2 linked regions of the Oleidesulfovibrio alaskensis DSM 16109 genome follow. The protein of the gene in region 2 binds, or shares a complex with, the protein of the main gene of each other region. Links are inferred from orthologs where the notes say so. Each region holds a gene or a part of one and is shown on either strand. Other genes may lie near its edges.

Region 1 (15,642 bases), on a different replicon or contig from region 2:
AGATACCCACTGTGCGCATTCCGTTTTCCTGTGCACGACGGGCTGCCTGATCGGCAGCTATCTGTGCGGCAAAGGGAGTGCTCTTACGCGATCCCTTGAAGCCGCTCTGTCCTGCACTGGCCCAACTCACCGTGTTACCCCTGGTATCAGTGAAGGTAATGATGGTGTTATTGAACGTCGCCTGAATATGGGCAACCCCGACGGGGATGGACTTTTTCTCTTTCTTCTTGCCCACGCGCTTAGGTCTTGCCATAACTTCACTCTCTGTGATGGTTTTCTGATTAGGCTGGGGGAACCTCTAACGAGCTCAGTTATGAAAAGAGCCGTGCACGCTGACGACAGAGTTTACTGCAGCCAGGTGAAGTTCCACGCCGATATTGATGCCTAAAAGCTGACTATTTGCGCTTACCAGCCACACCGCGACGCGGTCCCTTACGGGTACGTGCGTTGGTCTTGGTACGCTGACCTCTAGCAGGCAACCCGCGACGATGACGCAGGCCGCGGTGGCAGCCGATGTCCATCAGACGCTTGATGTTGCTAGATATTTCACGGCGGAGATCGCCTTCAACCTTGTGATTCTGTTCGATTTCCTTACGGATTTCGTTCACTTCGTCGGCAGACAGGTCGTCAATGTTACGAGTCCAGTCAACACCGGTGGTATCAAGAATCTCCAGGGCAGTAGCGCGACCGACGCCATAGATGTAGGTCAGCGCGATATCAACCCTCTTGCCACGGGGCAGATCAACTCCAGCAATTCTGGCCACAGTCGAACTCCTGTTCGATTATCCCTGGCGCTGCTTGTGCCTGGGGTTTTCGCAGATCACTCTCAAAACGCCCTTGCGTCGGATGACCTTGCATTTGGGGCATACTTTCTTCACAGAAGGCCTGACTTTCATTTTAGTCTCCGTATTTGGACCTTTAGTGCAACAACGTGCCTGGGTAAAAACAGACCCAGAACGCGGTTAAGTATCACTGCGTCCTGTCTGAGTCAACCCTTATACTTACAAACGTATCCGGTTACGCCTGACTCAGGATTACCGGGCCGTCGGAGGTAATGGCAACGCTATGCTCGAAATGCGCCGAAAGCTTCCTGTCCTTTGTCACCGCTGTCCAGTTGTCGGACAACACCTCCACTTCATACGTTCCCGCCGTCACCATGGGCTCGATAGCAAGCACCATGCCGGGGCGCAAAGGTACGCCGGGAAGGCCGAACGGTACAAAGTTCGGAATTTCGGGCTTTTCATGCAGCTTGCGTCCAATTCCGTGCCCTACAAAGCGCCGGACCACCTGAAAACCGGCATTTTCCACATGCTGCTGAACAGCGGCGGAAATGTCGTACAGGTTGTTACCCGACAAGGCCTTTTCAATGCCTTTCATCAGCGACTCCTGAGTCACCTTGAGAAGACGGGCCGTTTCGTCCGGAACCTCGCCTACGGCATACGTTCTGGCCGAATCTCCGTAGAAGCCTTCGTAAATGACACCCATGTCAAAGCTGACAATATCGCCTTCTTTCAATACCCGCTCGGAAGGAAAGCCGTGAACGACCTCTTCGTTGACCGAGCAGCAAAGAGCAAAGGGAAAGCCCCCGTACCCCTGAAATGCAGGACGGACATTGTGCTTACGGCACAGGTCCTGAGCAAGCTCTTCAAAGTACAAAGTCTTGACGCCTGGGCGAACATTCTCGCCCAGGACATCAAGAATTGTAGCCACAATCCGGTTGGCTTCACGCATGAAGCCTATCTCTTTCTCGTTTTTGAGAAAGATACCGCGATACTTTTTCACCGTCAGCGCCTTCCCTTGATACGGGCCTTGTTCATGAGGCCTTCGTACTGTCGGGAGATCAGATGGGATTCCACCTGGGACATGAAGTCCATGGCAACCCCGACGACAATCAGCAGCCCGGTTCCGCCAAAATAGAACGGAACGTTCATATTGGCGATAAGAACCATGGGCAGAACACATATTGCGGCAATATACAGTGCACCCCACACCGTGATGCGGGTAAGCACTTTGTCAATGTATTCTCTGGTCTTTACGCCGGGACGTATCCCGGGAACAAAGCCGCCCTGATTTTTCAGGTTTTCCGCGATATCTTTGGGATCAAAAATGATCGCAGTATAGAAAAACGCAAAGAAAATAATCAGAGCCACAAAGACTACATTGTACAGCAACGTGTGAGGAGCAAAATACGCAGCAGCCGTCTGCAGCCACTCAACCGAGGAAAAACTGGCCACGGTGGCGGGAAAAAGCAGAAGACTGGATGCGAAAATGGGCGGAATGACACCGGCGGTATTGACCCGCAAAGGAAGATGCGAAGTCTGGCCGCCATACATCTTACGGCCCATCTGGCGCTTGGCGTAATGGATGGGAATCCTGCGCTGGCCACGCTCCATAAACACGATGAAAGCAAGAACAGCCGCCATGAACACAAGCAGTATGAGCACCATGAAAATGCTCAGATCACCCGTGCCGATCAGGCGGATGGTCTTCATCAGGCCGCCGGGCAGTCCGGCGACGATGCCCGAAAAGATGACCAGCGATATACCGTTGCCAAGTCCCTTTTCGGTTATTTGCTCACCCAGCCACATGATAAGCACAGTGCCTGTGGTGAGAGTTAGAATGGTGGTGAGTCGGAAACCCCAGCCGGGCGCCAGTACCAGAGACGCCCCTGTCGGGCTCTGCATGCTCTCAAGGCTCATGGCAATGCCGAAGCCCTGAATCACGGCGATCAGTACGGTACCGTAACGGGTGTACTGCGTGATTTTCTTGCGTCCCGCAGCGCCCTCCTCCTTGGCCATCCGCTTCAGCTCAGGGCTTACGACCTGCAGAAGCTGGATGATGATGGAGGCGGAGATGTAGGGCATGATGCCGAGGGCGAAAATCGACAGATTGCGAAGTCCGCCCCCGGAGAACATGTCAAAGAGGCCGAAAAGGGTGTTCTGAACACTGGCAAAGAAGTCTGCCAAAGCTGCAGAGTCCACCCCGGGCACAGGAACGTGAATTCCGATGCGGTATGCGGCCAGCAACAAGAAGGTCCACAAAAGCTTTTTCTTAAGCTCAGGCAGACGCGCCAGATTTTCTACACCACTCAAAGCCACGGCTAACCTTCCAGTGCCTTGGCTTCGCCACCGGCTTTTTGGATCTTTTCAACAGCAGAAGCACTGAACTTGTGCGCTTCCACTTTTACGGCGACATTGCATTCGCCGTTGCCCAGAACCTTGACAGCTGCGCCGGCACGGGCAAGCCCGCGTGCGTAGATGTCGTCCAGGGTGATTTCAGTCTTGCCTTCAAAGGCGCCAACGAGCTGACCGAGATTGATCACTTCGTAACGAGCCTTGAAAAGGTAGTTTTTGAAACCGCGCTTGGGCAGTCTGCGCTGCAGGGGCATCTGGCCGCCTTCGAAACCGGGGCGGACACCACCACCAGAGCGAGCGTTCTGGCCCTTGTTACCTTTGCCGGAGGTACATCCCCAGCCGGAACCGGAGCCACGGCCCACGCGTTTCCTCTGTTTACGTTCTTCATCGAACGGATACAGTTCGTGGAGTCTCATTATTCCGTTACCTCGACGAGATGCACAACCTTGGCGATCATGCCGCGTACAACGGCATTGTCCTCAAACGTCTTTTCCTGACGGATCTTGCGCAGCCCCAGAGCGTCGAGGGTACGACGCTGGTTGGGGTTGCAGCCGATCCGGCTGCGGACGAGTTTTACCTTGATCATGAGCCGATTCCTTACTTTCTGGGCGCTTCCAGTTTCTTTCCGCGCAGCTGGCTCACATATTCCGCACTGCGCAGCGAGGTCAGACCTGCCATGGTAGCGCGGAGCACATTGTGCGGGTTGTTGGTGCCGATGGCCTTGGCAAGCACGTCGTGAATGCCGACAGCTTCCATGATGGCGCGCACTGCGCCACCGGCGATGATACCGGTACCCTTGGAAGCGGGCTTCAGAAGCACCCGTCCGGCGCCGAAGGCACCAAGCACTTCATACGGCAGGGTGCCGTCCACCAGGGGAACCTGCACCATACCTTTTTTAGCGCGTTCGGTCGCCTTGCGCAGAGCCTCGGGCACTTCCTGGGCTTTACCCATGCCGAAGCCTACGGACCCGTTGCCGTCACCAACGACTACCAGGGCGCTGAAGCTGAAACGACGGCCGCCCTTCACAACCTTGGCAACTCGGTTGAGATCGACGATCTTCTCAATCAAGCCGAATTCGTTCTGTTCCATGCCAGTTCCTACTACCTGTTAGAATTCCAGGCCAGCTTCACGGGCGCCGTCGGCGACAGCCTTGATGCGGCCGTGATAGATGTAGCCGTTGCGGTCAAATACGACGCGCTCGATGTTCTTCTCCTTGGCCAGCTTGGCAATTTCCTTACCGACCAGCGAAGCGTTATCGACGGTCAGGCGCAAGGCGTTGCCGTTCTGCTTGCCAAGAGCCAGGGTAGAAGTGGCGGCAAGGGTGGTTCCGGTCTGGTCGTCAACCAGCTGGGCGTAGATATGCAGGTTGGACCTGTAAACCACCAGACGGGGACGAGCGCCGTTACCGGAAACCTTTTTGCGGATGCGGATTTTACGGCGCATTCTGGATTCATTCTTGGTCAACTTCATGGTCTTACCTGCCTACTACTTTTTGCCGCCGGACTTGCCGGCCTTACGGCGAATCTGCTCGTGTTCATATTTAACACCCTTGCCCTTGTAGGGTTCGGGCGGACGTACACGGCGAATGTTGGCAGCAACTTCACCAACGAGCTGCTTGTCGAAACCGCTGATGGTCAGCTTGTTTCCTGCGGCTGCGGCTTCGATACCCTTGGGCAGTTCAATGACCACCGGGTGGGAGAAACCGAGAGCAAGCTCGATGTTGTTGCCTTTAACGGCGACCTTGTAACCGACACCGTTGACTTCAAGGACTTTGCTGAATCCCTTGGAGACACCTTCGATGCAGTTTGCAAGAAGGGTACGGCGAAGGCCGTGCTGGGCGGATGCCTTTTTGGTTTCTTCGACTCTGGTGATAACCACAGAGCCGTCCTGAATCTCATATTTGAGCAGGGGCGAAACCGGCGTGGTCAGGCTGCCTTTGGGGCCCTTAACCTCTACAACGTCTGCTCCCAGCTTCACTTCCACGCCGGAAGGAACGGGGATAGGCTGTTTTCCGATTCGAGACATGACTGCACCTGCTACCAGATTTCACACAAAAGTTCGCCGCCCACATTCTTGCTGCGAGCGTTGGTGCCTTCAAGGACTCCACTGGAAGTGGAGAGAATGCATATGCCAAGACCATTCTGCACGCGGGGAATGTCGGTGGAACCGACATAAACGCGGCGGCCGGACTTGCTGATACGCTTCAGGCCGGAGATAACCGGCTTGCCCTTGAAGTATTTCAGTTCAATAACGATGGAGGATTCTTCCATCTTGAAGTCGGTGATGTAACCTTCTTCTTTGAGGATGGCTGCAAGAGCCTCCTTCATCTTCGAGCGCGGCACACTCACTTCCTTATGCAGGGCCAAGTGTGCGTTGCGGATACGCGTAAGCATATCTGCAATAGGATCAGTCAGCATTATTAACTCCTTGGCGACTTACCAGCTCGATTTACGGACACCGGGCAGTTCGCCGCGCAGCGACATATTGCGGAAGCAGATACGGCAAATGCCGAACTTACGCATGTAGCCGCGCGGACGGCCGCAGATGGGACAACGGTTGTAAGCACGAGCGCTGAATTTGGGCTTGCGCTTAGCCTTTACTTCCAGACTAGTACGAGACACTGCCGTAACTCCTTACTTCTTGAAGGGCATGCCCAGCTTATCAAGCAGGAACTTGCCTTCTTTGTCAGTCTTGGCACTGGTCACGATGGTGATGTTCATGCCCTTGGGGTTGTCAACACGGTCAACTTCCAGCTCGGGGAAGATGGTGTGTTCCTTAATTCCAAGGGTGAAGTTACCACGGCCGTCGAAGCCACGGTCAGCAATCCCCCGGAAGTCACGCACGCGCGGAAGCGCGAAGTTCATGAGCTTGTCAAGGAAGTCCCACATGGAATCACCGCGAAGAGTCACGCGGCAGCCGATGGGCATGCCTTCACGCAGCTTGAACGAAGCGATGGACTTTTTGGCGCGAGTGATCACGGCCTTCTGCCCAGCGATTGCGGTCAGTTCTTTCACGGCCTCTTCCAGAAGCTTCTGGTTCTGGCTGGCTTCGCCAAGGCCGATGTTAAGGGAGATCTTCTCCAGTTTCGGCAACTGCATAGAGCTCTTGTAGTTGAACTCTTTCTGCAGCACCGGCGCCACTTGTTCACGATATATATTTTGGAGACGCGTCATCGTTATCCACCTTAATCGATGATTTCGTTGCACTTTTTACAAAAGCGAACTTTTTTACCGTCTTCGGTGTACCGATAGCCGACCGTTGTGGCCTTGGCGCACGCGTCGCACATCACCTTTACATTGGAGATGTGGATGGGCATCTCCTTGTCGACGATGCCACCGGGCTGCTGCAGGTAAGGATTAGCCCGCATGTGCCTTTTGGCAACGTTCACCTTCTCGACCAGGACGCGGTCCTTCTTGCGAAGAACTTTCAAGACCTTGCCGATCTTGCCCTTATCCTTGCCGGAGATGACCATCACTTTATCGTCTTTACGAATACGAAACTGTTTCATTGGTATCTCCTACAGAACTTCAGGGGCCAGAGACACAATCTTCATGTAGTTCCGTGCGCGCAGTTCACGTGCAACGGGACCGAAGATACGGGTGCCGACGGGCTCGCCCTGCTTGTTCAGCAGTACGGCAGCGTTGGTATCGAACTTGATGTAGGAGCCGTCGTTACGACGGATTTCCTTGGCAGTACGAACGACAACCGCCTTCATGACATCGCCCTTTTTCACCTTGGAGTGAGGCAGGGCCTCCTTCACGGATACGACGATGACGTCGCCGACGGAAGCGTAACGGCGCTTAGAGCCGCCCAGCACCTTGATGCAGGCAACTTTTTTGGCACCGGAGTTATCCGCCACTTGCAGAGCAGATTCTACCTGGATCATGGCTTACCCCTAAACCGCCTTTTCAAGGATGGAGACCAGATGCCACCGTTTGTTCCGGCTAACCGGACGAAACTCGATGATCTTCACCTTGTCGCCAACTTTGCATTCATTGTTGGGATCGTGAGCGGTGAATTTCTTCCTGCGACGAATGTACTTCTTCAGCAGGGGATGCTTCACCAAGGTTTCGACGCGAACAACAATGGTCTTATCGTTCTTGTCGCTTACAACCACACCGACGAGAGCTCTGCCGTTTCTGTTTTCAATAGCTTCGGACATGTTATGCTCCCTTTTCCTTCAGAATCGTGAGGATGCGAGCAACGTTGTGCTTTGCCGCAGGGATTTCGGCAGTCTTTTCCAGCTGCGCCGTTGCATGCTTGAAACGCAGATCGAACAGTTCCTTTCTGGTTTCGGCAAGCTTGTCCTTCAGCTCGTCAATGCTCAGCTTTCTCAGTTCAGCGGCCTTCATTCTAGAGGCCCTCCCTAACTACGATCGTGGTCTTCACGGGGAGCTTATGAGCGGCGCGGGTCAGAGCCTCGCGAGCCAGCTCAAGGTTTACCCCTTTGATTTCGTAAAGTACACGGCCGGGCTTCACAGGAGCGTACCAACCCACCGGAGCGCCTTTACCTTTACCCTGACGGGTTTCAAGAGGCTTGGCGGTGTAAGGCTGGTCGGGGAAGATGCGAATCCACATCTTTCCGCCACGCTTGATGTGACGCATGGCAGCCACACGAGCAGCTTCAATCTGCTGGCTGGTCAGCTTGCCGTGCTCCAGAACCTTAAGGCCGATTTCTCCGAAAGCAACATTGTTACCCTTGAGGGCGTCACCCTTAAGCCGTCCTTTCTGACGCTTACGGAATTTAACCTTTTTAGGAGTCAACATTACTGTTCTACCTCGTTGTCCAGGATTTCACCCTTGAAGATCCATACCTTGACGCCGATAATGCCGTAGGTCGTATGCGCTTCGGCATAACCGTAGTCAATGTCGGCACGGAGGGTCTGCAAAGGCACACGGCCATCGCGGTACCATTCCGAACGGGCAATTTCAGCCCCGGCCAGACGACCGGCACAGGCAACCTTGATGCCTTCGGCACCAAACTTGCGAGACATGCTCACCGTGCGCTTCATGGCGCGACGGAAAGCAACGCGACGTTCGAGCTGCATGGCGATGTTTTCTGCCACAAGCTGTGCGTCAGTTTCGGGGCGACGGATTTCGTTTACCTCGATGGAGAATTCGCGGCTGAACTTACGACGAAGATCTGCGCGAAGTTTCTCAATCTCAACGCCCTTGCGGCCGATAACGATACCGGGGCGGGCCGTGCTGAGGATAAGGCGAACCTTGCCACCGGCGCGTTCAATTTCAATTTTGGACAGGCCGGCGTGGTACAGGGTCTTCTTAACATACTTGCGGATGTTATGATCCTCAAACACGAAGGAAGCGTATTCCTTCTTGCTGAACCAGCGGGACTGCCAGTTCTTGTTGTACCCCAGCCGGAAACCGAAGGGATGTACTTTCTGTCCCATAACGTATCCTAACTTTCCTCAAGAATGACCGTGATGTGGCTGGTACGCTTCAAAATGCGGTTAGCCCGGCCCATAGAACGGGGCAGGAAGCGCTTCCAGGTAGGGCCTTCGTTGATGATCACCTGCTTTACCACCATTGCGTCAACATCGATGCCGGGCAGCTGCTCGGCGTTGGCAAGAGCGGAATGCATCACCTTGAAAATAAGGCCACCGGCCTTCTGAGGGGTGAAACGCAGGATGTTCATAGCGTCTTCTACAGGTTTGCCCTTCACGTTCTGGGCAACCAGGCGCGCTTTGCGCGGAGACACGCGAACGAATTTAGCAGTTGCTTTAGCTTGCATATCTATTCACCTACCTAGCGCTTGGCCTTGCTCTTCTTGTCGGCAGCATGGCCGTAGTAGGTACGGGTGGGCGAAAACTCGCCAAGCTTATGGCCGACCATGTTTTCGGTAACAAACACGGGAATGAACTTACGCCCGTTATGCACCGCAAAGGTCAGACCAACCATTTCGGGAGAGATCGTGGAACGGCGGGACCAGGTTTTGATAACACGACGGTCACCGGATTCCTGCGCCTTCTCCACTTTCTTCATCACGTGGTCGTCAATAAACGGACCTTTTTTCAGAGATCTAGGCATTCTCTACTCCTACTTCTGGCCACGACGCTTGATGATAAGCTTGGAAGAGGCCTTCTTCTTGTCGCGGGTCTTGAAGCCCTTGGTGGGAATACCCCACGGAGTCACAGGATGACGTCCGCCGGAGCTTCTGCCCTCACCACCGCCAAGCGGGTGATCGATCGGGTTCATGGCAACACCGCGAACCTTGGGACGGCGACCCAGCCAGCGGCTGCGACCTGCCTTACCGTACGAGATCTTCTCGTGATCAAGATTGCCAACCTGGCCGATGGTGGCGCAGCAGGTGACCAGCACCTTGCGCACTTCGCCGGAGGGCATACGCAGCAGTGCGTAGTTGCCTTCCTTGGCGACCAGCTGGGCATAGGTTCCGGCGGCACGGCAGAACTGTCCGCCCTTGCCGGGGTACAGTTCGATGTTGTGCACGATGGTACCCACAGGAACACGGGACAGAGCCATTGCGTTACCGGGCTTGATATCCACGGAATCGCCGGCCACAACCACGTCACCCTGCTTCACACCGAGAGGAGCCAGAATGTAGCGCTTTTCACCATCCGAGTAGTGCAGCAGTGCAATACGTGCGGAACGGTTGGGATCGTATTCGACATGAGCCACTTTAGCCGGCACGCCGACCTTGTCGCGACGGAAGTCGATGATACGGTAAAGACGCTTGTGCCCGCCACCGCGACGACGAGAAGTCACGCGGCCGTAGCAGTTTCTACCGCTCTTTTTGGTCAGGCCTTCAGTAAGGCTGCGCTCGGGCGTGCTACGGGTAATCTCCTCGAAAGAGGAAACGGTCTGAAAGCGGCGCCCAGGAGAAGTAGGTTTAAGCTTGCGAACAGCCATTGTTTACACTCCCTCGAAGAAATCGATCTTTTCGCCGGGTGCGAGGGTAACATACGCCTTCTTGTAACCGGCAGTCTGCCCCGTCACACGTCCGTGTTTGGTGCGGGCCTGCGGCTTGCGGGTAACAACATTGACACCCGCCACTTTGACGTTGAAAACCGACTCGACGGCTTTTTTGATCTCTATCTTGTTGGCCCGGGGATTCACAAAGAAGACAACCTGTTCGGAAGATTCCTTCACAAAGGTGGCCTTTTCGGAAACCAGAGGCTTAATAAGAATCTGCGTATAATCCATGACACCCTTCCTCTTACTTCAGTCGTTCCTGAACAGGCTCAACAGCCCCTTCAAGAAGAACCAGCTGGGCGTGCTTCAGAATTTCGAAAACGCTGAGCTGCTCGGGGGTCATCAGGGTGATCCCGGGGATGTTGCGGGCGCTGAGCACCAGCTTGTCATCCATTTCGGGGGTGACGACGAGAGCCTTACCCAGGCCCAGTGCGCCGGCAACCTTCACCATGTGCTTGGTCTTCACTTCAGGAAGCTCAATGCCCTTGACAACCATCAGGTTTTCTTCAGCCAGACGGGAGCTCAGAGCCATCTTCAGAGCCAGCTTGCGAACCTTCTTGTTAACCTTGAAGGAATAGTCGCGGGGCTGGGGACCGAAGACAACCGCACCACCACGCCAGACCGGAGAACGGTTGCTGCCCGAACGGGCGCGACCGGTACCTTTCTGACGCCAGGGCTTGGCACCGCCGCCGGAAATGGTCGAACGCGTCTTCACCGAATGAGTTCCGGCGCGCTTTGCCGCGCGCTGTGCGCGTACAACAAGGTTCAGGATCTCCGGCCGGACCTCGACCTCGAACACCTCGGGAGCCAGAGTGAGTTCACCCGTCTCCTTCTTGTCCTGATCGTATACTTTAACCACAGCCATGTGATTATCCTCTTTTTTACTGCTTGCGGACCATGACCAGGCCGTTCTTGGGACCGGGCACGGGGCCTTTGACCAGGATCAGGTTGTCTTCCGCGCGGACTTCGATGATCTGCAGGCTCTTTACAGTAACCTGACGGGCACCCATATGGCCGGCCATCTTCTTGTTCTTCCAAACCTTGCCGGGGAAGGTGGCGTGACCGATGGAACCGGGCGAGCGGTGCACAGCCTCGTGACCGTGGCTTGCAGGCATGCCGCCGAAGTTCCAGCGCTTCATCACGCCGGCGAAACCTTTACCAATGCTGGTGCCGGTCACCTTCACAAATTCGCCGGGGGTAAAAAGACCCACGGTCAAGTCGTCGCCGACTTTTTGCTCAGCAGGAGCTTCGAGACGAATCTCGCGCAGCACGCGGAACAAACCGCGACCAGCCTTGTCCATGTGACCACGGGCGGGCTTGTTTACGTGCTTTTCTTTGGCCTCTTCAAAACCGATCTGAACGGCGTTATATCCATCCTTGGCCGCATCCTTGACCTGAATTACAGGACAGGGACCAGCTTGAATCACGGTCACAGCCACCGCACTGCCATCATTGGCGAAAATGCGGGTCATGCCGATCTTGCGACCCAGGATTCCCATCTTCTCAGCCATGACTACCTCTCGCTAGAGTTTGATTTCCACGTCCACGCCTGCGGGGAGACTCAGTTTCCCCAAAGCGTCCACGGTCTGCTGAGTAGGCTCGAGGATATCCATGAGCCGCTTGTGGATGCGCATTTCAAACTGTTCGCGGGACTTTTTGTCCACATGGACGCTTCGGTTTACCGTAAACTTGTGGATGTTGGTGGGCAGCGGAATCGGTCCGGCCACACCAGCGCCCGTGTTGCGCGCCGTATCTACGATTTCAGCCACAGCCTTATCCAGGATGCGGTAATCGTAAGCTTTAAGCTTAATCCTGATACGATCACTGCTAACTGTCGTCATTGTTAACTACTCCATGATCTGGGAATCGACACCCTTGCCTCTGAGGAGCCCGGGACCATCCGGTGCCTCATACCGCGGCGAGCGCGGTGCGGCGACAGAGTTCCTCACTTACGGTGGCGCTTTGTCCGGATTTACAAGACATGCAGCGGGGAAAAAGCATGCGCTGTAAACACAGGACAAACACGTAGGTCGACAACGCTCTCTTTACGCAGAGAACGGAGTCGTGAACTTTCTTCGCGGAACAGTATAAATGGGGGAGAGAGATAAAACGGTGGGCCAGACTGGCACCTCTGTTGCTCTGCTCCGCCGCTTTCGCGCGAAGATCGCCCACGTTGTCGCCAGCCTGTTTTCCATCTGCTTGCGCAGACGGACAGGTGGTCCGCAGGGTTACTAAACAGGAACCATAAGGCTCCGGAAAAATTTTATGTACAGTACCTTACAGCCGAATACCGCATCGGCTGGAACGGCAAGACATTTAATTAGGCATTCAGTAACGCCTGCAAATGTCAAGCTTCAGTCCGCAGACTGAATGAGCAGCAGGACGGACTCAATCCGCCCTTTAAACCCCTTGCGGGGAAGTCTACTGCCTGTGCGGTGAAAACAACCACATCAAGCGAGGTGTTCTTATATAGAGGTGTGCCCTTCCCGTCAACCTTCTTTTTTTATTTTCTGCAAAAAAAAGCGCCCCGCAAAAGCGGGGCGCCGGATAAGCATATTCAGCCAGCTTATTCGCCGGACTTACTCTTGGTAAGTTCTTCGGCAAGGTTGGCGGGAACGCGCTCATAATGGTCGAACTGCATGGTGAAGTTGGCACGCCCCTGAGTGCGCGAACGCAGGTCGGTAGCATAACCGAACATTTCGCTCAGCGGCACGTGACAGCGGATAACCTGTGCACCAGCGCGGGAATCCATGCTCTGGATCTTGCCGCGGCGGCCGTTCAGGTCGCCCATGACGTCGCCGAGGTATTCTTCGGGAGTCACAACTTCAACGTCCATGACAGGCTCGAGCAGCACGGGCGAAGCCTTGCGTGCAGCTTCTTTCACTGCCATGGAACCGGCAACGTAGAAGGCCTGTTCCGACGAGTCGACTTCGTGGTACGAGCCGAACACCAGAGCAACCTTGACGTCCACCATGGGGTAGCCGGCCAGAACGCCGCTTTTCAGCGCATCCTGAATACCCTTGTCAACAGCAGGGATGTATTCCTTGGGAATAACACCGCCGGTGATCTTGTTCTCGAACAGGTAGCCCTTTTCAGGGTTGGGTTCGACCTCGATCACGACATGGCCGTACTGTCCACGTCCGCCGGACTGCTTGGCGTACTTGTGGTCGACCTTGGTTTCCTTGCTGATGGTTTCGCGGTAGGCAACCTGCGGCTTGCCGACGTTGGCGTTGACGCTGAACTCACGGGTGAGACGGTCAACGATGATGTCGAGGTGCAGTTCGCCCATACCGGCGATCAGGGTCTGGTTGGTTTCATCATCGCCCTTCACGCGGAAGGACGGGTCTTCCTTTGCCAGCTTGGCCAGAGCTGCGGAAAGCGCATCGCGGTCAGCTTTGGTCTTGGGCTCGATGGCAACCTCGATAACAGGCTCGGGGATGTCAAGAGACTCAAGAACGACCGGACGGTTTATCTCGCAGATGGTGTCACCGGTGGAAACCTGCTTGAGACCCACAGCGGCAACGATATCGCCGGCGCCGGCCCACTTGATTTCTTCACGCTTGTTGGCGTGCATCTTCAGCAGGCGGCCGATGCGTTCTTTCTTGCCGGTGTTGGCATTATACACGGTCATACCGGCTTCAATGAAACCGGAGTAGATGCGGATAAAGGAAAGGTGACCGATGTAGGGGTCAGATGCCAGCTTGAACACCAGGGCGGCAAGCGGCTCTTCGTCTTTGCAGGGGCAGACGATCTTTTCCTCTTCGTTGTCAGGGTTGGCACCGACCATCTGTTCGATGTCAACAGGCGAAGGCAGGTACTCCACCACCGCATCAAGCAGGGGCTGAACGCCCATGTTGCGGAAAGCGGAGCCGCACAGAACCGGCACTGCGGTTCTGGCGATGGTGGCCCTGCGGATGGCGCTGTGGATTTCTTCTTCGGTCAGCTCTTCGCCGCCGAGGTATTTTTCCATCAGCGCGTCATCTTCTTCAGCCACTGCCTCGATCAGTTCAAGACGCATAACGTCGAACTGGTCCTGAAGCTCGGCAGGAACGCCGGTCACGGCGAACTCGGCACCCTTGGAGGCTTTGTCGAAAACAACAGCCTTTCCGGTGACGAGATCGACGATGCCCTGGAATTCGTCTTCACTGCCGATGGGAACCTGAAGCGCAAGGGGCTTTGCCTTCAGCCGGTCGCGGATCATATCCACGCAACGGAAGAAGTTGGCACCCATGCGGTCCATCTTGTTGACGAAGCAGATGCGCGGAACCTTGTAGCGGTCAGCCTGACGCCAAACGGTTTCAGACTGAGGCTCGACACCGGCAACGGCGTCGAACACGGCTACAGCGCCGTCCAGAACGCGCAGCGCGCGCTCGACTTCAATGGTGAAGTCCACGTGACCGGGGGTGTCGATGATGTTGATTCGACAATCCTTCCAGAAGCAGGTGGTAGCTGCGGAGGTGATGGTGATACCACGCTCCTGCTCCTGCTCCATCCAGTCCATGGTTGCCTGACCTTCGTGCGTTTCACCTATTTTGTGAGACACACCGGTGTAGAAAAGGATGCGCTCGGTAGTCGTGGTTTTTCCCGCATCAATGTGGGCCATGATACCGATATTGCGCTGCTGGGGTATGGCTACTTTTCTGGACACGTGACTAATCCTCGGACGTTACCAACGGAAATGAGCGAAAGCCTTGTTGGCTTCAGCCATACGATGGGTGTCGTCCTTCTTCTTCACGGCACCGCCGCGGTTGTTGAAAGCATCAAGCAGTTCGCCGGACAGGCGTCCTACCATGCCTTTTTCTCCACGTGCGCGTGCGTAGGTGATGAGCCAGCGGATAGCCAGAGACACCTGACGGTCGGAACGCACTTCGACGGGCACCTGATAGGTGGCACCGCCGACGCGGCGGGATTTGACTTCGACGAAGGGCTTTACGTTATCAACAGCCTTTTCAAAGGCCTTGATTGCATCTTCGCCGGTCTTTTCCTGCAGCACTTCAAGAGATTTATAAAAAATCTTTTCTGCAGCGCCCTTTTTGCCGTCAACCATCATGCGGTTGACGAAGCGGGCAGCGAGCCGGCTGTTATACACCGGATCGGGCAGAACTTCACGTCTGGGGATAGGTCCTTTACGAGGCATGAAAAACTCCCTTCGCTACTTCGGACGCTTGGCGCCGTACTTGGAACGTCCCTGGCGGCGATCCTGCACGCCGGCAGTATCCAGAGTACCACGAACAATATGGTAACGTACACCGGGCAAGTCTTTTACACGACCGCCGCGGATCATAACAACAGAGTGCTCCTGCAGGTTGTGACCTTCACCGGGAATGTAGGCGGTCACTTCAATAGCATTGGTCAGGCGCACACGGGCGACTTTACGCAAAGCCGAGTTCGGCTTCTTAGGCGTTGTGGTATACACGCGGGTGCAAACCCCACGGCGCTGCGGGCAAGCCTGAAGCGCGGGAGTCTTCTTCCGCTTAGCAACCTTTTTACGCTCTTTTCTGATGAGCTGGTTGATAGTGGGCATCAGTTTCCTCCGTGGAAATGGATCGATGTCATTCGC
Region 2 (12,252 bases):
GCCACCGGTTGCGGCAAAAAAGGGCCGCCGCTGCCTATGGACAAGCCCGGCACATTCACATGGGTTACCGCACAGGCTGTTCCCGCAGGGGACGGTTGCATAGGTTTTTCCGGCTCACTGCAGGGTGACATGCTGCAGCTTGATTCCGTGGTTATAGAACTGGAAGCTGTTGCGGAAGATGCAAACTGCCCCAGTTGTCCTTTCAAGCCCACCATGCGCCGGACATACTCTGCCGGTATGCTGGGCCTGCAGGGCGAATCCACAGAGTTCATGCAGACTATCTGCGTTGACGATGACGCGGCAAGCTACCGCTGGAGATTTGTGGCCAGAAGCACCCACCGCAACGCCCCGTACGGGCTGAGCACCATCAAGATGATGACTTTGCGCTAGCCGCAGATCAAAAGGAGTTTCCATGCATCATTTCACATACCGCGACAATGAACTCTTTGTGGAAAATGTAGCTGTTCAGGAACTTGTGGCCACATACGGAACTCCTTTGTACATATACTCCAAAGCGACTTTTCAGCGCCATTTCACAGCGTTTGATTCAGCATTCGGTGCGCTGCCCCACCTCACCTGCTATTCGGTGAAAGCATGCTCCAACATGCACATTCTGCGCTTTCTCGGCAAAATGGGCGCAGGCATGGACATTGTATCGGGCGGGGAGCTTTTCAGAGCGTTGCGGGCAGGTATTCAGCCAGCCAAAATCGTTTACAGCGGAGTAGGAAAAACACGCACTGAAATTCTGCAGGCACTGGAAGCTGGCATCCTGATGTTCAATGTGGAATCCATGGGAGAGCTGGAAAAAATAAGCGAAGTGGCCAACCAGACGGGTCACACAGCCAACGTAGCTCTGCGCATCAACCCCGATGTGGACCCGCATACCCACCCGTACATATCCACCGGACTGAAAGAAAACAAATTCGGTCTGGACATGGAACAGTCCTATGCGGCTTATATGCGTGCCATGGAACTGCCCGCCATCACACCCATGGGTATTGATTGCCATATAGGTTCACAGCTGACCAGTCTGTCACCATTCAGAGAAGCTGTCGAAAAGATACTTCTTTTCCGGGAAAAGCTGTGCTCTGCAGGACTGTGCATTGACTACATAGATCTGGGCGGAGGACTGGGAATACCGTATGACACCGAAGAACCGCCTCATCCGCAGGAATTCGGCAAGCTGCTTACTGATATGCTTTCGGGACTTGGCATCACATTGATACTGGAACCCGGAAGGGTCATTGCAGGCAACGCGGGCATTCTGGTCACCAAAGTCCAGTACACCAAAAAAACCGCTACCAAAGAATTTGTCATTGTCGATGCCGCCATGAACGATCTTATCAGACCTTCTCTGTACCAGTCACACCATCATATTGCCGAAGTCAGCCCCAGAGGCAGGGCAAAACACACGGTGGATGTTGTGGGCCCCATCTGTGAATCGGGCGATTTTCTGGCACGCGACAGGCTCATGCCTGCGGTGGAACCGCGCGAACTGCTGGCGGTGTTCTCCGCCGGAGCATACGGGTTCACCATGAGCTCGCAGTATAACTCGCGGCCTCGTGCCGCTGAAGTTCTGGTGCGGGGTGATACTGCTCACCTCATCAGGCGCAGAGAGACCTATGAGGACCTCATTGCGCCTGAAGAAACACGTTCTTAAAAGCGGAGGCACTATGAAAGGCCAGCGTAACATCGGCATGGTGGCGCATGACGAACGCAAAGAAGACCTGCTGGACTGGGTGCAGCACAACCTGCAGGCTCTTATTCCGCACAGGATATTTGCCACCGGCACCACTGGCGGGCTGTTGCGTCAGCGCTTCGGCGACCTGACCATAACCCCCATGAAAAGCGGCCCGCTGGGCGGAGACCAGCAACTGGGTTCCATGATTGCCGAAGGCAGGCTGGATATGCTTTTCTTTCTCATCGACCCCATGGCACCTCATCCTCATGATGTTGACATCAAAGCACTGCTGCGACTGGCAGTGCTGTATAACATCCCTGCAGCCTACAATCGCTCCACAGCGGACTTCCTTATTACCAGCCCGTTTATGACCGGAGAGTATATTCCTGAAATAAAAGATTATACTCCGTACGTGAAGCGTCTTGGCGCTAAATAGCAATCTGCACACGTTAACAAAAATTAACTTTATGCGCTCTGACCGTTGACATCTTTGGAGCGTGCGTTTACAAAAGTGAACACCAAACAGCAAAGCAACAAGGACACCATGGAGAAGCTGTCTTTTGATACATTCTTCCGGCGCGTGAAAGAATCGACCGAAATAAACACCCAACAAGCGCTGGCCAGGGCGCTGGGGGTTAACAGGTCCGCCGTTTCACAGGCCAAACAGCGTGAAAAAGTGCCTGAGAAGTGGGTACTGAAAATCGCACGCATGTTTGCGCTGTCCCCTGACTGGCTGGAATCAGGCTCTGGCAGCCATGCGCTCCGCACTGCCGCTTCCGACATGGCGGACGGAATTTTCATTCCCGTACCTAAAGTGGAGGCAAAACTATCTGCGGGGGGCGGCTCGCTTGAAGTGGGCGCCACTGCGACCGGAGAGCATCTGTTCCACAGTACATGGTTGCGCCGTAAAGGAAATCCCGCAGACATGGTACTGATGGATGTGGTGGGAGACAGTATGGAACCGGAAATATTTGCAGGTGATACTGTGCTTGTTGATCAGGGAAACCAGACATTGCGCAACGGAGCCATTTTCGCCATGGGCGTGGATGACTCGGTACTTGTGAAGCGCGTACAAAGTGCCCCCGAAGGTCTGGTACTGCTCAGCGAAAACCCGTCATATTCTCCGGTGCTTCTTCAGGGCGATGAAATTGAAACTGTCAGGGTGATTGGCAAAGTCATCTGGATAAGCAGAGAGTACCGCTGACAGGACAATATATATACGGGCGGCCCGCCGCCCTTTATTTTACAAAAACATGTTCACTTTTTGCAACAAGGAGACCGCCATGCAAAAACGATTCTGCACTTGCGGAACAGCAGTCTGGGTTTGCTACCTTTTCAACTCATGGAGCAGCGTGTTCTTCAATTGCGAAGATGAAGACTCTTCTGCCCTGCTTGCCCGTTGTCCCTGCTGCGGCAACAAGCTGGATATCAATCAGCTCAAATAGCTGCGGCTGTGGTGTTAATAAAAGTTAACACGCACTGCTCCGCAGCAATGGCTGACTGCGCATGCTGTCCATTCCCCGAACATAAAAGCCCGCCGGTGTGGTGTCGGCGGGCTTTTATGCACATGGCAAAAGAACGAAAGAGTCAGATGGCAGGCACGTTGCGCGCGATGTCTTCTGCCAGCAACGCCAGCAGGCGGCTGTGAGCCTGCACATATCCGCTGTAATTATTCTGTTGCGCAGAAAGCCTGTTCACAAAGTAGTGCCACTCCCCGGTATCCGCACCACCGCTGTCCAGCCGCCACATGGCTTCCATTGTCACATCACCGTCTGTCGAAGCATCCAAACGCAAAATGACAATCTTCACCCGGTCTTCACCGGCCGCATAGCTTTCTGTGACAACAGCACGGTTCGTATCACCGGCAAGTTTTCTGGCCAACATGCGCGAGATGGAATCACGCAGCGGCTCAGCCCAGTAATCAAACTCTGCAAGATAGATCCGGCCTGCATCTCCGCGTACAACGATATTCGGACGATCCAAATACGGCGGAATTTCGACCTTTTCCAGCCACAGCACTGCGCGGGCTTCCTGCGGCACCGCGGCCGGCAGCACGTCATCAGCAGAAAGCAGATAAAATCTCGTGGGGGCGCTTTTTCCCGCACAACCTGTCAGCAAACCTGCAGCAAACAGCAGACATAACAAAGCCCGCAAAACTCCGGAACAGACACTCATACGCATGCTACCTCCTGTACTCACCTTTGCCCCGGATCAGGGCTTCCGGATGCCGCTCAAGATAATCAGCCCACACCCGCAACGAACGGGCTGCGCCTGTAAGCTCTCTCAACGCTTCCCGCATATCACGCACGATGGCAGCATCAGGGGCTGTAAGCGCCTCCACACCTTCCATCGCTTTTTCCGAACGCCGGGCAGCGGCCTCCAGTGCATCCAGCGAAGCGCGCATGGCAACCGCCGTTTCCTCGGTCTGTGACTTCAGAGTATCCGCCAGTGAACCGTATCTGCCGAGCACATCTTGCGACTTCTTACCAAGCGGCTCCACAGCCGCATGCGTGTCCCGCATCAGTCTTTCTGCAGCCGACACAGCCAGACGGGCCTCCTGCGCAAGGGCAAGAAGCTCCGCGGGCAAGGCCTGTGTTTCAGGTCTGCTGACCAACCTGTCCACAGCCTGCAGCGTGTTCGCAAACCGTCCTGCAAGCTCTTTGACGGGAATCTGCTCAAGCGTTCTGGCAACCTCTTCCATGGCTGATGATATAGTGGGAATTTCAGGCAGCCGCGCCCTTTCATGCAGGACAGGTCTGGTATCGGGATAAAAATCCAGCGTGATGACAAGCTGACCGGTCACAAAGCTTTGCAGGTCAAGGCGCGCCCGCAGCCCGTTGCCAATCAGCCGGTCTAACACTCCCTGCTCTCCAACGCCCAGCATCTGTTCAAGAGAAGCTTCGCCCGACGTGACTGCACTGGAAGAAACCACCATCTGCCTGGTATCAAAATCCACAACCACCGGTATGGTAAACTCCAGAGCTTCCGGATCGGTATAAATGGAAATACTGGAAACTGATCCCACTTTCACTCCGCGGAACATCACGGGAGAACCTATGGTCAGCCCTTTAACGCTTCCCTTGAAAAACATGACACACTGCACGGTTTCGGTAAAAAAACGCCCCGAACCGAACAATGCCACAGAAGCCACTGCAACAATCAATGCGCCGGAGACAAACACTCCCACCACAAAAGAATTTTTAAACCTGCTCACCGTACCTCCTGCACATGTCCCTGACCGCGGGTCAGGAACCTGATCAATGCCGGATCATCAGAAGTATTTAATAATGTTTTGGGATTTCCGGAAGCAGTCATTGTACGCCTGCTCACATCCAGAAAAATGGAATTAGTGCCAATGGCAAAAATACTGGGCAATTCGTGTGTCACAAGGACAACAGTGGCATCCAATGATTCGCGGATTTCCAGTATCAGTTCATCCAGCAGGTACGCGCTGACCGGATCCAGACCGGCTGAAGGCTCGTCAAAAAAGAGGATTTCAGGGTCAAGAGCCATGGCTCTGGCCAATCCGGCCCGCTTGCGCATTCCGCCGCTGATTTCAGAAGGGTAAAAGTCAGCAAATCCTGCTAATCCCACCAGTGCAAGCTTGAATTCAGCAAGCTCGCGGATTTCCTTTTTATTCAAGGAAGTATACTGTTCCAGCGGCAAAGCAACGTTTTCAGCCAGAGAAAGCGAGCTCCACAATGCGCCGCTCTGGTACAGCATGCCGGTTTTGCGCAGCATGTCGCGCCGTGCGCCGGCATCAGCCTGCCACAGGCTTTGCCCCTCATACAGCACCTGTCCTTCATCAGGGCTTTTCAACCCCACAAGAACCTTAAGAAGAGTACTCTTGCCGCAACCGCTGCCCCCCATAATGACAAAAATATCCCCCCGCCTGATGCTGAAGGACACATCCCGCATCAGAACAAAATCACCATAGGCCACTTTAAGCCCGCGTACACCAAGGTGTTCTGAATCTGTGCTCATAGATTATATCCCGAGAATATTACACAGAAACGTTATAACAGCAGTAGCTACAACGATACTGACTATGCTTGACACAACAGCAGACGTTGTCGCCTTACCCACAGCAGAAGCACTCCTTCCACAGTGTATCCCCATATAGCAACTGCACACGGCAACAACAAAACCAAAAACCACACTATGTGCAATACCTACCCCGAAGTGGGTTAAAGAAACCGTCTGCCACGTCATATTGAAATACTGGTGCAGATTGATGTCCAGCATCAGCCAGCCCACGGCCGCCCCCCCCACGATACCCATAAGATTGGCATACACGCACAGCAACGGCATCATGAGTACCAGAGCCAGCATCCGTGGCAGAACAAGAAAATCCAGCGGAGAAATTCCGAATGTGGAAAAGGCGTCGATCTCCTCGTTGACCTGCATGGTTCCCAGCTCGGCCGCAAATGCAGCCCCGACGCGTCCGGACACAATAATAGCGGTCATCACTGCACCCATGACACGCAGCATGGCAATCCCCACAAGGCTCGCCACATAAATCTCCGCACCGAACATCTTAAGCTGCACCGCGCCCACAAAGGCAAAAATCAACCCGGCCAGCATGCTGATAAGCGAGACAATCGGCAGCGACTGCGCACCGCAAAACCGGAGTAATGCAAAAGTATCAGACCAGCGGAACACTGCTCTTCCGATGCACATCCGTAAAACGGAAAGAGTTACATCACCGATGAACTCCATGACCGAAATCGTACCGGCAAACGCGGCATGCAACGCTTCGCCCATTCTGGCCGATAACGGCGATTTTCTGCTGACGGCTGCGCCTTCTCTTTCAGGAACCTGCGCCGCCAGTGAGAGCAACCGCAGCACACCGTCGGGCAACCCGGATGTGTCATACGCAATACCGCGGCCTTCAAGCGTTTCCAGCACAGAACGGCAAAATGTGAGAAAGCGGCTGTCCCATGCCGTCAGTCCGGCACATGAAAACGAAACAGCCCCTCCGCGGCAATCACTTTCCAGCCGGAGCGCGAGCTTTCCGACAGAAGGGACAGTGTCGTGCAGCGTCCATCTGCCCTGAAAAACAATCACACAGCGTCCCGCGCCGTCATGCTGCAGATCAACTCTGGCCATAAGGAAACATTCTCCACGCAATGGTTCTTCAGCAAAACTACTCAATACCAACTACGCCAAAAGAAAAGACATGGCTATATGTGAACAAAAAAAGAGGGGCCGAAGCCCCTCCTGACATGTCACACGGCACCCTTTAGCTGATGATGCGGCACGACTGAACTATGGTTGCAGAATTCATGGAAGCATTACCGGGAGTTACCAGGGTATTCCCTGCTCTGACAGCCTGCGGCGGGCTCGCCGCTCAAGGCTGCGCAAAAGAAATCTGGTTTTCAAAGAACGGAGCGTGCAGAGAGCCTTGATGCGCCGCCGCAGTGTGTGAAAGCTGTTTTCCTTGTCGGCTGCTTTCCGCTTCAGTCCTTTAGCTTTCCAGATATCCAGCTGAGCCTCTATCTCCTGCATATCCTTGCTGATAAAAGCATCTACCAGCGGCAGAAAGGCCGTCTGCTCCTTAAGCTGCGGAGCAAGAAAATCCGAGCGGAACCATGCAGGCTCAAGGCCTTCAAACAGGGTCAGACAATGACTCACACACCGCTCCCGCCAGACAGCATCCTCGCCTGTCATCCGCGGAGCCAGCTTTTTTATATCTCTGAACAGATTTTCATTAAGATACTTCACAAGCGGCTTTACCGCACCGGCATCAAGCAGGATGCGTTTGACCTCTATGAAATGGGCTATCTGATGATCCACTTCAAGGGGTAACGCCATGGATGTCCGTTTGTGATCCTGACGGAAATAGTACATGAAATGGCCGCACTGAGAAAATCTGTTCACAGAAGTCAGAGCCTGATACATACTGCATACATCCTGACCGAGCTTGAATGCAGGATGGGTAAGGCCTATACGGCGCAGGAAACTTGTTCTGAAAATCCAGCGCCAGAGAACCTTGCTCTTCCAGTATGCAGGGTCGTCAAACGTAATGCCGGAAGCCTCCGGAAGATAAAAATACCTGCGGGTATTAAACGTTTTTTCGGAAAAAACCACCGCGTTGCCGCACACCATGTCCACATCGTCACGATAGGCAACGGCAAGCATTTTCTGCGCAGCATCTCTGTCCAGAAAGTCATCGGCATCAAGCCACAGCAGATAGTCGCCGCGTGCAAGCTGCTGACCGACTTCACGCGTGACTCCGGCGCCCCTGTTTTCCTGATCAAAAACCTTTACCCGGCTGTCCGCCTCGGCATATATGCCTGCAACATCAAGAGTCCTGTCAGCGGAACCGTCATTGACGACAATGACTTCAATATCGCTTTCTGTCTGCCACAGACACGACTCCAGCGCCACCGGCAACCAGCGTTCCATATTATAAGCCGGAATCACTATCGACAATTTAGGGGCCATACCTTCTCCGTAACGCTGAAAACATAACGCGTGTACAAAAAAAGCGCTGCAGCTTTCCGCCGCAACGCTTTTCCGCTCAATGGTGCCGAGGGCGGGACTCGAACCCGCACGGACGTAATCCACTACCCCCTCAAGATAGCGTGTCTACCAGTTCCACCACCTCGGCAAATATCTACTGATCGGAAGCAGCAGGCTTTTCAGCAGGTTCTTCGATAGTTACCGGAGCCTGCTTGGGTTTTTCAACCTGCACGTCGATTATGCTCGACTCTGCACGGTGGCTGGCACCGCTGATGTAGTTATAGCTCAGAGACGTGACAATAAAAAGGGCGGCAACAACGGCAGTCAGCTTTGCCAGCATGCCGCCGGCACCCGCCCCGCCGAACATGGAAGAACTGCCGCCACCGAAAATGACGCCCATTCCTTCCTTGCCGGACTGAAGCAATACAAGCACCGTCAACACGATACAAGCGACGATGTGGAGAGTGAGAATCACAGTTTGCACGGTTCTTGTTCCTCCTCGGAGCTATATGCGATTCCGCACCGGCGGAAATCAGGCAAGAATTATCCGGCTGAAGCTTTCAGCCTGTAAAGAAGCGCCACCTACCAAGACTCCGTCCACATTGTCAAGAGAAATGATAGCGGCCGCATTGTCGGGCTTTACGCTGCCACCGTACAGAATACGCATGGAATCAGCCGCTGCGGGCAACAATTCGCGCAGCATACCGCGCACCACAGCGTGGGTTGCGGCAATTTCGGCGGTACCGGCAACTTTGCCTGTACCTATGGCCCAGACAGGCTCATAAGCTATAGCCAGCCGTTCAGGAGCAATACCGGCCGGCACACCGGACAGCCCCTCGGAAAGCTGTCCGCGAAGCACCTTTTCCAGCTGCCCGCCTTCACGTTCTTCCAGCGTTTCGCCGATGCACAGCACCACATTCAGGCCTTTTTCCAGACAAAATGCGGTCTTCTGCCCCACAAAGGCACTGCTTTCACCCAGAACGCTCCGGCGCTCCGAATGTCCGGTCAACGCCCACGCGGCACCTGTAGACGCGATCATCCCCGGCGATATTTCGCCGGTATACGCTCCTTCATCTGCGGGATAGACGTTTTGAGCTCCGCAATAAAAACCGGCAACACCGGAAAAAGCCTGAGCAACCTGTGCAAGCCCCACAAAAGGCGGAAAAACAAGTACCTCACGGTCATCCGGCACTGTCCCCACAGCTTTTACAAGTTCTCCGGCGGTAAGCGCAGCTTCCTGCGGGGTCTTATACATTTTCCAGTTTGCAGCCATCAGTTTTTTCATAGTCTGATCTCCTAAAGTTCCGGACTTTGTTTTTCCGCGTTGTGCGGCGGAACCTGCCGCGTGTAAACCAGAGCATCTTCGCCGGTATCCTGATAATACCCTTTACGCACTCCCGCCGGTTCAAACCCCAGCCGCTCATAAAGCCGAATGGCAGACAGATTACTCCGCCGCACTTCCAGGATTGCTTTTTCTATGCCCATCCTTGCAGCCACTTGCAACATCATTGACAGCAGCTTACAAGCATAGCCGTTGCGGCGGTGGGCCGGGTGAGTCGCTATGTTCAGAATTTCCAGCTCACCCGCGGCATGATAGATAGCAATATATGCCACCAGCGTCTCCGACAGCCTCAGGCCGAACACGGCAAACACATTCTGCGTAAAAGCCAGCTCAAACTGCTCTTTTGTCCACGGCGTGGCAAAGCACATTTTTTCCAGAGCTACAATTTCGGCACTGTCTTCAGCCGAAAGACGATAAAAAACACAACCGGCAGCCATAAATCCCTGCGTGATACAACATGCGAAAAACAGAAAAAAAAACCGGCAATTCACCAGACGCCGGCACCATGCACCTTGTAGAAGTAGTGGACGCTCTGGGACGCCCTCTGCTGGTTATGCCAGCAGAATCGGTCCATCGGCAAGGGCTTAACCATAAAATCATCCTTGTGCTGCTTTACGACCTGCAAGGCAGACTGTACCTGCAAAAGCGCGCCGCCTCCAAGACGGTCTACCCCGGCAGATGGGATCTTTCCGCCACAGGACATGTGCAGGCCGGCGAAGCCGCCATGGACGCAGCCGTACGTGAACTGCGCGAAGAGCTGGGCGTTGAGCCGGTCAGCATCAAGGAGCTCTGCAGAGTCGCAGCCTGCGCCGAAACCGGCCATGCGTTCACCACCCTGTTCACAACAGGACGCATTTCAGCCGTCCCTTCTCCCAACCCGGCAGAAGTTGCCGAGGGAATGTTCATCAGTGCGGATGATCTCGATGCCACTGTCAACCACTTCGGCGAAATGCTCACTCCGGCTGTTCACTGGGCGTACACCAACGGTTTTCTGTTCCGACGGTCTGCATAAACACCACTACACCGCCAGCAGGCCGGCAGCGGCCCCGTGCAGCACCCCGTTGGTAGCCAGAATGCCCAGCGGATCAAACGCATATGCACTCCGGCCGTCAAAAGCAGTGACACGCCCGCCCGCTTCCTCCACCAGAAGCCAGCCGGCAGCGGTGTCCCACGGTTTCAGTCCGCGCTCATAAAAAATATCGTAATGGCCGGCAGCCAGATAGGCAAGATCAAGCGCAGCGGCACCATAACGGCGCACACCTCTGCATTGTTCAAGGCTGTTTTTCAGCCATGCCAGCACATCCCCGCTTTCTTCCGCCACCGAATAAGGAAAACCGGTGGCCACCAGCGCATCAGCCAGAGAACCGGTGGTTGTAACCCCCAGCCGCACAGGAGCGGCATCTGAACCGCCGCACTGCCGCCAGGCCCCTGCGCCCCGCACGGCCCAGAAGCATTCGCCCATCACAGGGTTATTCACGATGCCCGCCACAACCTTTCCGTCGTGCCACAGCCCCAGTGACGTGGCTACAAAAGGCAGCCCGTGGGCAAAATTTGTCGTCCCGTCCACCGGATCCAGAATCCATGTCCATTTGCCCAGAGAAGCGTCGGGAGAAGTCTCTTCACCCAGAAAAACGGCATCGGGAAGAATGCGTTTCAGCGCATTGCGCAGAAACTCTTCCACAGCGAGGTCAGTGGCTGTCACCAGATCGATCCTGCCTTTGAACCTGATCGTGCGGGGCTTATGCCAGTGTTCCAGTATAATGCCGCCCGCCTCACGCACCGCATTTTTTGCCGCTGCACATAATTCTTCTGTCTGCTGCATCTGCGCCCCGTAAAAAAAGCGGCCTTTCAGCCGCTTCATCTTGTTATAATTCAAGGCTAGTTAACATAAACTCTGCTGTAAAATTTCTTATCATCCAGAGTTCTGCCCGTGCCCCGCACAACCGTGGTAAGAGGCTCGGAATCTATGGTGACCTTCAGTCCCGTCTCTGCCGTGATCAGGCGGTCAAGCCCCTTGAGCAGGGCACCGCCTCCCGCCAGAAGAATACCGTGTGTCACAATGTCGCCTGCAAGCTCAGGCGGAGTTTTTTCAAGAGCCTTGCGGACGGCCATGACTATAGCTTTCACGGGGTCCTGCAGTGCCTCACGGATTTCAGAGTCAGTCACCTCCACCGCTTTAGGAGTGCCGGTAACCATATCTTTACCGGATACACTCATGGAAAGCGGTTCGGGCAGTTCAAAGGCCGAGCCCACGGTCATCTTTATCCGTTCGGACATATTCTCGCCGATAAGCAGCTGGAAACGTTCCTGCATAAACCGCTGCACAGCCTGGTTCATGGCATCGCCGGCGACGCGCACTGATTCTGCATACGCTATGGCGGAAAGTGAAATAACCGCCACTTCAGTGGTGCCGCCGCCGATATCAACAACCATGCTGCCAAACGGCTCGTTAATGGGCATATCAGCGCCTATGGCCGCCGCCATGGGTTCTTCTATCAGCTTGACATCGCGTGCGCCTGCCTGCTGGGCAGATTCGATAACCGCACGCTTTTCCACCTGCGTTATCCCCGTGGGCACGCAGATGACAATTCTGGGCTTGGCCATGCTCATCCCGGAAATAACCTTGCGGACGAAATACGCTATCATCTGCTTGGTCACTTCGAAATCAGCGATGACTCCGTCCTTCATGGGACGGATGGCCCTGATACGCTGCGGAGTTCTGCCAAGGAACTCCTTGGCCTCCTTACCCACAGCCAGCACGGTG

What was found.
Region 1: the proteins of secG (region 2) and secY are in contact, whole or in part, in a crystal structure (PDB 5AWW), measured with the Thermus thermophilus proteins. The link is inferred for Oleidesulfovibrio alaskensis DSM 16109 from one-to-one orthologs. Residues at the interface, in WP_223903268.1 of Thermus thermophilus: Tyr5, Ile9, Tyr12, Leu13, Ala16, Leu19, Val20, Val23, Leu24, Gln26, Glu27, Pro28, Gln30, Gly31, Ala32, Asp34, Leu35, Met36, Gly37, Gly38, Ser39, Ala40, Asp41, Leu42, Phe43, Ala45, Arg46, Val48, Tyr53, Thr56; in WP_096411648.1 of Thermus thermophilus: Leu14, Gln16, Arg17, Phe20, Ile34, Pro35, Pro37, Ile72, Arg108, Arg109, Asn112, Gln113, Arg116, Ile117, Ile120, Pro145, Gly146, Trp147, Phe152, Phe155, Val156, Val159, Thr160, Val162, Ala163, Gly164, Ala166, Leu167, Trp170, Glu173.

The regions. Positions count from the first base shown.
Region 1 is NZ_AXWQ01000004.1:230,473-246,114, forward strand. The notes cover bases 942-3,893. They hold secY (preprotein translocase subunit SecY), read right to left. Parts: upstream 3,099-3,893; coding sequence 1,785-3,098; downstream 942-1,784. Other genes in these bases: map (type I methionyl aminopeptidase), read right to left, coding at 1,018-1,782; rplO (50S ribosomal protein L15), read right to left, coding at 3,101-3,550; rpmD (50S ribosomal protein L30), read right to left, coding at 3,550-3,720; rpsE (30S ribosomal protein S5), read right to left, coding at 3,732-3,893. In the rest of the region: rpsK (30S ribosomal protein S11), read right to left, coding at 1-253; rpsM (30S ribosomal protein S13), read right to left, coding at 396-764; rpmJ (50S ribosomal protein L36), read right to left, coding at 783-896; more of rpsE, read right to left, coding at 3,894-4,223; rplR (50S ribosomal protein L18), read right to left, coding at 4,242-4,604; rplF (50S ribosomal protein L6), read right to left, coding at 4,620-5,159; rpsH (30S ribosomal protein S8), read right to left, coding at 5,171-5,551; H586_RS20325 (type Z 30S ribosomal protein S14), read right to left, coding at 5,570-5,755; rplE (50S ribosomal protein L5), read right to left, coding at 5,768-6,307; rplX (50S ribosomal protein L24), read right to left, coding at 6,319-6,642; rplN (50S ribosomal protein L14), read right to left, coding at 6,652-7,020; rpsQ (30S ribosomal protein S17), read right to left, coding at 7,030-7,296; rpmC (50S ribosomal protein L29), read right to left, coding at 7,298-7,486; rplP (50S ribosomal protein L16), read right to left, coding at 7,488-7,901; rpsC (30S ribosomal protein S3), read right to left, coding at 7,901-8,542; rplV (50S ribosomal protein L22), read right to left, coding at 8,551-8,883; and 9 more genes. UniProt on the Bacillus subtilis protein: The central subunit of the protein translocation channel SecYEG. Consists of two halves formed by TMs 1-5 and 6-10.
Region 2 is NZ_AXWQ01000017.1:25,661-37,912, forward strand. What follows is about bases 6,966-9,825. They hold secG (preprotein translocase subunit SecG), read right to left. Parts: upstream 8,631-9,825; coding sequence 8,301-8,630; downstream 6,966-8,300. Other genes in these bases: H586_RS0111005 (glycosyltransferase family 2 protein), read right to left, coding at 6,986-8,128; tpiA (triose-phosphate isomerase), read right to left, coding at 8,679-9,431; rimI (ribosomal protein S18-alanine N-acetyltransferase), read right to left, coding at 9,443-9,825. Outside these bases: H586_RS0110960 (hypothetical protein), read left to right, coding at 1-390; lysA (diaminopimelate decarboxylase), read left to right, coding at 413-1,660; H586_RS0110970 (methylglyoxal synthase), read left to right, coding at 1,674-2,117; H586_RS0110975 (LexA family transcriptional regulator), read left to right, coding at 2,193-2,885; H586_RS20465 (hypothetical protein), read left to right, coding at 2,965-3,126; H586_RS20150 (PqiC family protein), read right to left, coding at 3,269-3,862; H586_RS0110990 (MlaD family protein), read right to left, coding at 3,864-4,895; H586_RS0110995 (ABC transporter ATP-binding protein), read right to left, coding at 4,892-5,665; H586_RS0111000 (MlaE family ABC transporter permease), read right to left, coding at 5,669-6,790; more of rimI, read right to left, coding at 9,826-9,925; H586_RS0111030 (NUDIX hydrolase), read left to right, coding at 9,946-10,500; H586_RS0111035 (inositol monophosphatase family protein), read right to left, coding at 10,507-11,310; mreB (rod shape-determining protein), read right to left, coding at 11,367-12,252. UniProt on the Bacillus subtilis protein: Involved in protein export. Participates in an early event of protein translocation.